2 regions of the Jeotgalibacillus malaysiensis genome follow, and region 1 is predicted to be linked to the other one. Evidence: riboswitches for the same ligand, from Rfam matches in the RefSeq annotation. Region 1 holds a riboswitch; the other holds the start of a gene.

The links. A riboswitch is a leader RNA that binds a small molecule or an ion and turns the genes downstream of it on or off. The one in region 1 is predicted to bind thiamine pyrophosphate.
Region 2: linked by a shared signal. The riboswitch ahead of thiT (energy-coupled thiamine transporter ThiT) and the one ahead of LG330_RS05715 (biotin/lipoate A/B protein ligase family protein) in region 1 are both predicted to bind thiamine pyrophosphate.

What each region holds. Positions count from the first base shown of each region.
Region 1 covers NZ_CP085252.1:1,008,335-1,014,061, forward strand. Annotated here, with positions in the region: gene LG330_RS05700 (C45 family autoproteolytic acyltransferase/hydolase) at 1-780, shown strand, start outside; gene LG330_RS05705 (phosphotransferase family protein) at 1,286-2,185, opposite strand; gene egtB (ergothioneine biosynthesis protein EgtB) at 2,337-3,608, shown strand; TPP riboswitch at 4,040-4,139, shown strand; gene LG330_RS05715 (biotin/lipoate A/B protein ligase family protein) at 4,209-5,042, shown strand; gene lipA (lipoyl synthase) at 5,039-5,727, shown strand, end outside.
Region 2 covers NZ_CP085252.1:1,143,231-1,148,957, reverse strand. Annotated here, with positions in the region: gene recQ (DNA helicase RecQ) at 1-601, shown strand, start outside; gene LG330_RS06330 (tryptophan-rich sensory protein) at 652-1,407, shown strand; gene LG330_RS06325 (hypothetical protein) at 1,477-1,812, shown strand; gene map (type I methionyl aminopeptidase) at 1,848-2,600, opposite strand; gene thiT (energy-coupled thiamine transporter ThiT) at 3,085-3,657, opposite strand; TPP riboswitch at 3,766-3,868, opposite strand; gene LG330_RS06310 (aromatic acid exporter family protein) at 3,978-5,000, shown strand; gene metH (methionine synthase) at 5,227-5,727, opposite strand, start outside.

The DNA of each region.
Region 1 (5,727 bases):
ACAGGTGATAATTATCTGATCAGAAATTATGATTATATGCCAAAAACCTATGAAGGACGCTACAGCTTTTTTCAGCCTGCTGATACAGGGTATGCGATCGCAGGGCCAACCCAGCGGATCACGGGAAGAATGGATGGCATGAATGAGCACGGGCTTACGATGGGCTACAATTTTATGCATCGTAAAAAGCCTGGTGACGGGTTTATCTGCTGTATGATTGGCCGTCTGATTTTAGAGGCGTGCGCCAATGTAGATGAGGCAGTTGCGATGTTAAAAGAGATTCCGCACCGCCATTCGTTCAGCTACACAGTCCATGACCGGAGCAGCCGGACATATGTGATTGAGACTTCCCCTCGCGGCGTTGCAGTGCGTGAGTCAAATGTATGCACGAATCATTTTGAAATCATGAAGGAAGAAAACAGAAACCATCTTGTTGATTCAATGAAACGGATGGATGCGATGAACAATCATCGCGATCAGCTGAAAACAGCGTATGATGCATTCCGTCTAATGAATGATTCTGATAAGGGTGTGTTTTCGGATCTGTACAGTCAGTGGGCGGGAACGATTCATACAGCCGGTTACCTGCCTAATGAAATGAAAACATGGTTCGCACTCGGTGGTGACCGGGAGCCTGTTGAATTTGATTTTGCGAAATGGCTGGATGGGGAAGATGTCCTGTTTGAAAAGATTACTGGAAAAGTAGATACAGATATTCCATTTGTGCACATGGACGAAGGAGCTTACTGGAGCGCAGGGAAGAAGAGAGTTGTGAAATAAAGTGAAGAGGCTGGGACAAAACAATCTATTTTGTTAAGTTAAACAATATGTGGATTAAAATCTAAGTGCAGCGGAGCGTAAGGCGGCGACTCCGGGACGATTAGTGGGAAGCTGAGACCCCGCAGACGCGTAGCGTTGAGGAGGCTCAGCAACCACCGTCCGGAAAGCGTCCGCCTGAAGCGCAGCGAAACGAGAAAAAGGATGAGACGATCTTTTTTTGTCCCACCCTCTTTCTGGTTATTGAACCGGTCTTGGCAGCGTAGAGCTGGTGAGTCAAATAATCAGAGCGATGAGCCAATTAAGTTGAGAGCAGATCCGAATATGGAGTGAGGTGAGTCAATTACCCAGACCTCATAAGTATTATGTTCAATTATCCGGAGGGCTGATCCAATTAATCACCGTTATGATACATAAAACATCAGCTTTGAGCCAATTAAAGAGCGGAGTCCTGCCAGGCTATCCACCGCACATGATCCAGCCAAGGTTCAGCCCCGGCCGGCCGCATTCAACTAAGCGACTTCTCAAGACCTGCCAGCCCCCACCTCAGCACGTCCTTATCCTCCGTGTTTTTTGCATAACGCACCAGCACCGTCATAATAAAGACAGCTTTAAAACGCGCAAGCTCCTGTGTACGCTCATCAACTTCACCATATGCATTAAAGAATAACGTACGAACCTCAGGCGTCATACAGGCATACCCGACAGACAGATCGACAGCCGGATGACCGATATGTGCATCTCCCCAGTCGATAATCCCAGACAGACGCCCATTACGTACGATCATATTTTTCGGATGAAGATCTCCGTGCAGCGGCGTGTTGCCGGACACATTTTCCCATTCCTCCAGCTGTTCAATGTAATGAATGAGTTTTTTGTATAAAAGCTCTGGTATAACCGGTGCAGATTGTGATGCAATATCATGAAAATGATGTTTACGGAGTTTAGTAGACAGGCGTTGCAGGTGATCGGGATCTGCATCTATCTCTCCAACAGGGAGCGTATGAAGTTTTTTCAGGAAATTCCCGAGTTCTTCAGCATGCTGGTGTAAAAGATCCGTGTCAGTTTCCTCGGTTAACACGCTTCCCTTCACATTTGTAAAGCCGACGTAAGGATAATCATCACCTTCAGCCTCCTGATAAAAGACTGGCTTTGGATATTCAAACCCTCCATCGAAAGAAATTCTGTCCAGACTCTTCAGCATTCTACTTTCAAACTGCATCGCTTCATAGCCGAGCTGTCTGCGTGGAAAACGGAAGACGAACTCCCCATTTACTTCATAGACCGTATGATCAAAGCCTGATCCGCAAGCTTTGACTCCAACAGGTTTTAAAGAAGGAAAATCACACTCAATTTTCTCCTTCGCTTTTTCCAATGATACCGGGTGCGTTGCTTCCCATGGATTCATATCAATCACTCATTTCTTTCGCTATGTTTACCATCATACAATGACTACTAAAAAATCAGAAGTGGGTCACAAATATTTCTAAATTAAAGTGTACGTCAATCTGCTGAAGGGAATAACAATCTTTAACATACATATGTAAGGGGAGAAGATGATGAGTGTAACAAAATCTAAAAATATTCAGCAGATGTTTCAGGATATTCGTGCATACAGTGAAAAACTGGTGGCTGGGATGGAGATTGAGGATTTTATTCTGCAGGCAGACACATTTGTCAGCCCGACAAAATGGCACCTGGCTCATACGACCTGGTTTTTTGAAAAGTTTATTTTAACTGAGTTTGTGGAGGAATATGAGCCTTTTAATGAACAGTTCTTCTATCTGTTCAACTCGTATTATGAAACGGTGGGGGCGTTTCATCCACAGTCGAAGCGCGGACTGATTTCACGTCCGACTGTGCAAGAGACGCACAGCTACCGCAGGCATGTGAACGAACAGATCAACCAATTGATCGAGACAACCGAAATGACAGATCACTTATGTGAACTGATTGAAATGGGACTCCAGCATGAACAGCAGCATCAGGAGCTGATTCTGATGGATATTAAATATAACCTTTCATTTAATCCGCTCTATCCTGCGTTGTTTGAGCAGAAGGCTTCACAGGGTGGCAAAGCTCCTGAGCTGACATTTACACCATTTGAAAAAGGAATGACTAAAATCGGTACAGATGCTGAGGAGTTTGCTTTTGATAATGAAACGCCTTGTCATGATGCATATCTGAACGGCTGTCAGGTGGCAAATCGCCCGGTGACAAACCGCGAATATCTTGCGTTTATTGAAGACGGAGGATACGAGCGGGCTGAGCTGTGGCTGTCAGATGGCTGGCAGCAGGTAAAGAAAGAAAAGTGGCACGCACCACTTTACTGGCTGAAAAAAGATGATGATTGGTCACACTTTACACTCAGCGGTCTGCAGCCGGTAGACTGGGAATCGCCTGTTACGCACGTCAGCTATTATGAAGCAGATGCTTATGCGCGCTGGGCAGGGAAGCGGCTGCCGACAGAGCAGGAATGGGAGCACGCAATGAAGGGTGAAGAAATACAGGGGAACTTTATGGACAATGACCGCTATCAGCCGGATGATTCATACAGCGGCGGTCGGTTTGAAAAAGCATTTGGTGACGTATGGGAGTGGACGCAGAGTCCCTATACGCCTTACCCGCGCAGTAAACCGCTTGATGGGGCACTTGGTGAGTATAATGCGAAGTTCATGTCGAATCAGATTGTGTTAAAAGGCGGTTCATGTGTAACGCCGCTATCTCATATCAGGCTGACTTACCGCAATTTCTTCTATCCGCATATGAGATGGCAGTTCAGCGGGATCAGACTGGCAGATGACCCGGTGGAAAATATCAAACCATTTTAACTTATGAACCGGCTCACTGCACGCCAGGCGGAAGCTTTCCGCGGCCGGGCGGTGAGCCCCTTTCATGCTTCGCATTCCAGGGTCTCACCTGTCCCTTTCCGCCGCTGGAGTCCCCGCCTTCTGCTCCGTTCGCCTCAAATTTCTATCTGTCATTATTTTTGTTTAATTTATTTCATTACTTTACATATTCTGCGATTAGTCTTTCATCCCGCCTCCCACATCTTTTGATGCAATTGACACCCTGTTATTGTGTTAGTACAGAAAATTTATATAACAGATGAATTCTGATTTATCGCTGTTAAAAAAGGGTTGAACACGATTACACAGGAATTTAAAAGTTGCTGTATCAGTTTGAAACAGATTCTGTAACACAAATTTATTTTTGCGTTATGGAAATGACTGTGATACTCTTTAACTGACAATTTCATTAATTTATTTACTGGGGGAGCCGAGTGGCTGAGACAGTCTTTTGCTGAACCCTTTGTACCTGATCTGGATGATGCCAGCGGAGGGAAGTATGCTTACATAGTTACGCGTACAAGCCACTTCCTTTAAAAGGCAGTGGTGTTTTTTTATGTAATTGCTGAAGGGAGGCAGACGATGAGAGAAACGTGGTATTTTCTTGATTCCGGATACGGCACGCCAGCATTTAATATGGCGATGGATGAGGTGCTGATGAATTGGCACAGTGAAGGAAAGATTCCACCGGTGCTGAGATTCTACGGGTGGAAGCCTGCCGGTATTTCAGTCGGCTTTTTTCAAAAGGTCGGTGGCAGTATAGACCTTGAAAACGCAGAAAAATACGGTGTTGAGCTTGTGCGCAGGCAGACCGGTGGCAGAGCTGTTCTTCATGATGATGAGCTGACTTACAGTGTGCTTGTATCTGAAGAGCATCCGGCCATGCCGAAATCGATAAAAGAGGCTTATCTTGTGCTGTCTAAGGGCATTCTTGAGGGCTACCGTGCGCTCGGGATTCCGGCTGATTTTTCAATTCCTGAAGAAAAACAGAAGCAGGCAGGATCAGCCGTCTGCTTTGAAGAGCCATCATGGTATGAGCTGATGGTAGATGGGAAGAAGGCAGCAGGCAGTGCACAGACGCGTAAAAAAGGTGTCATTCTACAGCACGGCTCCATCCCGATTTCAATGGATATAGAGAAGCTGTTTGACTTGTTTATTTATCCAAGTGAAAAAGTAAAAGAACGTGCACGGCGTGCATTTACCAGCCGGGCTGTTGCGATTAATGATGTACTTGAGAAACCTGTCACATTTAAAGAAGTGAATGATGCATTTAGAGAAGGGTTCATAAAAGGGCTTGATATTGACCTGGAACCTTTTACACCGCCAGAAGAGATGTTAAGAGAAGCAGCAGAGCTTGAGGAGAAGTATAAGAGTGAAGAATGGATTTATAAGCGGGAAGGGAGACAGAAAGTATGACGAATGCAAAAGAACATGTACGTAAACCCGAATGGTTAAAGGTAAAGCTGAATACGAATGATTCATATAAAAAGCTGAAGAAAATGATGCGTGAAAAGAAGCTGAACACAGTGTGTGAAGAGGCAAAGTGCCCGAATATTCACGAGTGCTGGAGTGAGCGTAAAACTGCAACATTTATGATCCTTGGTGATACGTGTACACGCGCATGCCGCTTTTGTGCAGTTAAAACCGGACTGCCGAATGAGCTTGACTGGGGTGAGCCGGAACGTGTGGCTGAGTCTACTGAAATGATGGGCTTAAAGCATGTCGTTGTCACAGCAGTTGCCCGTGATGATTTGAATGACGGTGGCGCTGCTGTATTTGCAGAAACAGTGCGTGCAATACACCGCCGTCTGCCTAGCTGTACAGTTGAAGTGTTACCTTCTGATATGAAAGGTGATTATGAAAGCCTTCATACACTGATGGATGCTGAGCCGGATATTTTCAACCACAATATTGAAACGGTCCGCCGTCTGACGAAAAGAGTACGTGCGCGCGCTATGTATGACCGTTCACTTGAACTGCTTGCACGTGTAAAAGAAATTGCACCGAATATCCCGACAAAATCAAGCATCATGGTAGGCCTTGGTGAGACGAAGGAAGAGCTGATTGAAGCGATGGATGACTTGCGTGCACACAATGTAGA
Region 2 (5,727 bases), 130 kb from region 1:
TTATGATGAGCCACTATTTGAAGAGCTGCGAAAAGTGCGTTCAATGCTTGCAAAAGAGCATGCAGTTCCGCCTTACGTAATCTTTTCAGATGCGACACTCCGTGAAATGGCCCAGCACTATCCGGAAACTGAAGCTGAGATGCGCATCATCAAAGGGGTCGGTGAACGAAAGCTTCAATCGTACGGAACACCGTTTACAGAAGTCATTGCAGCCTATACAAAACAGCATGGCAAAAACAAAAACATGGTCCCGGCACCTGACCAGTCTCAGGCGCCAAAGCAGCCTGAAGTGACTGCAGACCCTGATCAGCCAAGTCACCTGTTCACTTACGAGTTATATCAGGACGGGAAAACTATTTCAGAGATTGCAAAACTCCGAGCACTTACAACGCAAACAATTGAGCGTCATCTGCAAAAGGCATTTGAAGAAGGTCACCCGCTTGATTTTGAGAAGTGGTTTGATGAAGAAACCGAACAGTTAATTCTGTCCACAAGAGAACAAGTGGACGTTCCGGGGCTTAAGGCGTTAAAAGAGGCTTTGCCTGAGGAAGTGAGCTATCTGCAATTAAAAATGACGCTTGTAAAAAACCAGCTCGTCTGAAGGATTTTTTTCTGTTTGAAGGGAATAGAACACAGACAGGAGGTTTTAACATGAAACAGTTTTGGCTCAATTTCATTGCGCTTGCAGCTGTCATTACCGTTAATGCACTGGCAAACATACTTCCGATTAACGGACAGACCACAGGCGAAATTTCAAATCGGCTGAATGTATTATTCACACCGGCCGGTTATGTGTTTTCTATATGGGGACTGATCTACATACTGCTTGGCTTGTGGGTATTAAAAGGTGCTTTTAAGTCTCAGAGAAAAAGAGAAGTCTATAAATCCACTTCCTTTATGTTTCAGATCAGCTGCCTTTTAAATATTTCATGGATTCTGCTGTGGCACTATGAATTCTTTCCTGTATCAGTCGCGGTGATTGTTGGCTTACTCATCTCAATCATTATTATTTACGCAAAAATCAAGCAAACAAAGTACAGTTTCTTTGACATCCTCCCCTTCTCTGTTTACATGGGCTGGGTCAGTGTAGCAACCGTTGCCAACACGGCTTACACCTTGAATGAAGCCGGCTGGGATGGGCTCGGCATCTCATCACCAATATGGACTATTGCCCTGCTATTGATCTCAACAGCACTGGCGCTTGGGATCCGCTACAAAGAAAGCGACTGGATTTACCCGCTCGTTTTTATATGGGCATTTATCGGGATCGGTGTACAGAATGAAGGTGAAGAATCTGCAGTCGTATTCACAGCTTATGTGCTCAGTGCAGTGATTTTTATCGGCCTGTTCGTTTTCCGCAAAAAGAAAAAATCCAGCTACAGCAGCAGGACACTAACTTTTAAATAATGACCGGGGCATTTCCCTCTCAAATAGGTTAGAATAGTGAAAGAAGATTTTTTGAAGAGAGGTTTTATGTTGGACGGGCAATTATTATTCGCAATGTTTTTGATCACACTTCTCGTGGGACCAATACTAATGACAATTTCAATCGTTTTCGGTTTAAGAAAAAATGTTAAATGGCTCTGGATCACAAACGTGGTCTTTCTGATCTTCACCTTCATTATTTCAGCTTATTACCTGCTGCAGATTGATCAGATCGCCACACAGAATCCCACGCCTGGAGGAACGGGGGTCCTTGTGATGCTATTAATCTCATCATGGATTTCTGTCCCGACAGCCCTGTCATTCTTCCTGCTTGCAGCTGCGATTTTTATGCAGCAGCGTAAAAAAGCGAAGGAAATTCAATTATAAGAAAAAGGACTTGTGATCGTCACAAGTCCTTTTTCCTATGCTTTTTTAGATTCAGTTAGAATAATAGGCTCGCCTTTTGTGATTACAATCGTATGCTCGATCTGTGCCACTAGGCTGCCATCCGGTGTCTTATACGTCCAGCCGTCATTCTGCTCTTCAACAAAGTCAGCCCCTGATGAAATAAACGGTTCAAATGCAAGGACCGTACCTTCTGTTAATAATTCGTTATCCCACGGATCATGATAGTTCAGGATATGGTCCGGTGCTTCATGAAGAGACTTTCCGACACCGTGTCCTGTCAGATTCGTAATGACCCGATAGCCGTTTTGTCTGGCAACACGTGAAACAGTTTTCCCAAGCTGGCTCTTTTTAGAACCGGCTTTTGCCTTTTTCAGCGCCAGTGTAAAAGCTTCTTCTGCTGTTGCACACAGTTTTTCAAGCGCTGCATTCTCACCTACAACAAATGAAATGCCTGTATCAGCAAAGTAACCATCCAGAGAGCCTGAAACATCAATATTCACAAGGTCCCCTTCTTTAATGACACGGTCACCAGGGATGCCGTGCGCAACTTCGTCATTTACACTGATACATGTATAGCCAGGGAAATCATATTCACCTTTAGGGCCTGAAATGGCACCGTACTGTTCAAATTTCTGCTTACCGATTTCATCAAGCTCAGCGGTCGTTACACCGGGCTTAGTTGCTGCACGCATGTCATCGCGGATCTCAGCAACGATTGCGCCGATTTTTTTCAGCGCTTCTAATTCTTCGTTCGTTTTTACGATCATTCCGATTCTCCCCTTGCTTTATAATGGTTCACTATATCATATGTATGGTGTGGATTGCATGAAAGATGCTAGTTCTTGAATAACCGTTTAATCTGCGCTTCAGGGGGACGCTTTCCACGCGGCCGGCGGTGAGCCTCCTCAACGCTTCGCGCCTGCGGGGTCTCACCTGTCCTGCTTCTCGCGTTGGAGTCGCCCCCTTACGCTCCGATTAAACTATATATGTCTTCCTTTAAGATAGTAAAGTACATATCACGTTTGTAGTAAGTGATGAATATATCTAGACTGAAAATAAAAAAGAAGATGACGTTTTTGTCAAAAGTCATCTTCTTTTTTGTATTAAATTTAGGTTCATTGCAGCGTAAGGCGACGACTCCGGGACGAGTAGAGGGAAGCCGAGACCCCTGAGCCGAAGGCGAGGAGGCTTGGCAACCTCCGTCCGGAAAGCGTCCGCCTGAAGCGTAAATGAACCAGTTATTTAAGCCTATCAGGCACTTGTCATCTGACGGTTCGTTGCGACTCTTGGTACTGAGATCAGCAGTGTCGCAAGGACAATGGATGTCAGGATGAACGCAGGGCCCATGTATGAACCGTTGTAGCCAAGTGAGAACAGCCATGCCGGTACGCCTTCACTGCCCGATCCAAAGAAGATCACGCCGGCAAGAAAATGACAGATAAATCTCAGAAGTGCACCGATGAATACACCAGCTGTGATGTAGACGGCAGCTTTTTTCATTGAGCCTTCTTCAAGTGAACGCTTCACTACACCTGCAAAGAGACCCGCAAATCCAATCACAGTGAATGCCAGCGGATAATCAAGAATCCCCTGAACCGGATCAATAATATAGGCACCGAACATTGTCTGCAGCAGACCTACAAGAAATCCTGTTAACAGACCACCTTTTAAGCCCCAGCGAAATGCCATCAGGATAATTGGTACCATCACAAAACTGATTGAACCACCCTGTGGCCAGAGACTGAATGAAAACTGGTCAAGGATAATACCGATTGCTGAAAAAATCGCAACCTCCACTAAAAATAATAACTTTTTACGCTCCATATGTCTTCCTCCTTTTGCGAAATCGATGCAGCTCGCACAGAGGGGAATTCAACGGGCCACTCCATACAAAAAGGGTCCCGGGGATAGAAACCCAGAGACCCTTGAAAAGTCCGTTTCCATCCACATTCCTGCGTAAGCATTAACTTACAGGTTCGAAGGGTCTGAACAAATCCGTTCACTCTCAGCCTATATGGCTCCCCTTGTGGAAATTGCATCTATGAACATTGTAACTTATATTCTGAATCATGTCATCTCCCCAACTTTTTGTATGCTATACTATAACACGTCTAATTTACTAAAAAAGGAGGTTCCTGGATCATATGCAATGGTTAAAAAGAAGATTTATCGGCGGCAGAATTTTAAAGACAGGTGTTGCAGTGTTTTTAACTGCGCTGATCTGTCAGCTGTTTAATCTGCCAGTTGTTTTTGCTGTCATTACAGCGATTGTAACGATTGAGCCGACAGCTGCCGATTCAATCAAAAAGGGAATAATCCGTTTCCCTGCATCTGCGATCGGGGCCTCCATTGCGATGCTCGCCACCTTCCTGCTCGGGGATACGGCGATTACATATACAATTTCGGCAGTGCTGACGATCTGGATCTGTTATAAACTGAAGCTTGATGCAGGAATGCTGGTTGCGACACTGACTGCGGTTGCGATGATTCCAGGGACAGAAGATCACTTTCTGCTTGAATTTGTTAAAAGACTTGGCACAACAGGAATCGGCATTTTAACTTCCACACTCGTTAACTTTTTACTGATGCCGCCAAAATATAAGGATCAGATCATTTCACTCATTTCTGATTCACAGGCTAAACTCACCCAGCTGCTTGCTGAAAGAATGAATGAGCTGCTGGATCAGAAAAACTCACCTATGAATCTTGAATCCGCATCCAACCAGCTGCGTACTCAGCTAGACCGGGCAGATATGTTCTGCAGATTTCAGCTTCAGGAATGGCACTATCATTCTTATAAACGGGAGGAAATGAACGAAATCCAGACGCTGCAAAAAAAGATTTACCTGCTGAGACAGCTGTCTTTTCATTTAGCAAATCTGATTTCACTGCCTTCAGATGATGCACCTGAATGGTCTGTTGAAGAAAAACAGGCAGTCCGCACACTCATTTCACAGCTGAACAACCGGATTATCAGAACCGGTGAACAGGAGCCGATGGATGCAGATGCACTTGCGCTGCTGCGGCATGAGCTCAAGGGTGAGACGGACGAAGAAGAGCTGCCTGATAAAAGTTATATTTATTTTGAATTATTAACGATTCATGCGCTGCTAAAAAAGCGCAGATCGTTTGTAAAGGTACCGAGTGCGAGGCCGGAGGAACTTTAATAGATGGACATGCGAAAAGCCGGGGAGCAAATCCCCGGCTTTTTTGGTTGGCTAAAACATGTTTCGGTGGTGAGTCAATAGTCCTGAAGTGTCGAAGTGTACCTGTTAAACGTCGAACATCACTACGTTAACAGCGAACACCGCGCATTTACTCTCGAACATGCCTACTCAAACGCCGAACACCAGCGAACGAGCGTCGAACCACCATCCCACACACAACGCACAATTACATCACATTAAAATATCTCGCATCAGGATGCGCAAACACAATCGCTGACACACTCGCTTCAGGCTCCATCATAAAGCCGTCTGTCAGCTGAACGCCGATTTCTTCAGGGCTGATCAGCTTGAAGAGCTTTTCCTGATCCTCAAGCTCAGGACATGCCGGATAACCGAATGAAAAACGCTGACCGTGGTATTTGGCACTGAAGCGTTCCTGCATCGTGAAGTCAACAGGGTCCGGGAAGCCCCAGCGATCTCTCATTTGCTGGTGCAGCAATTCTGCGAATCCTTCTGCTGTTTCAAGTGCGAGCGCCTGAAGTGCATGGCTTTCCAGGAACCTGCCTTCTTCTTTATATTGCTGCGCTTTTTCACGGATCCCTCTGCCGGCTGTGACAGTAAAGAATCCTACATAATCCATTACGCCGCTCTCTTTTGAACGGAGATAATCTGCAAGACAAAGGTATGGTGCTCTCGGCTGACGCGGAAATGTAAAACGTTCAATCTC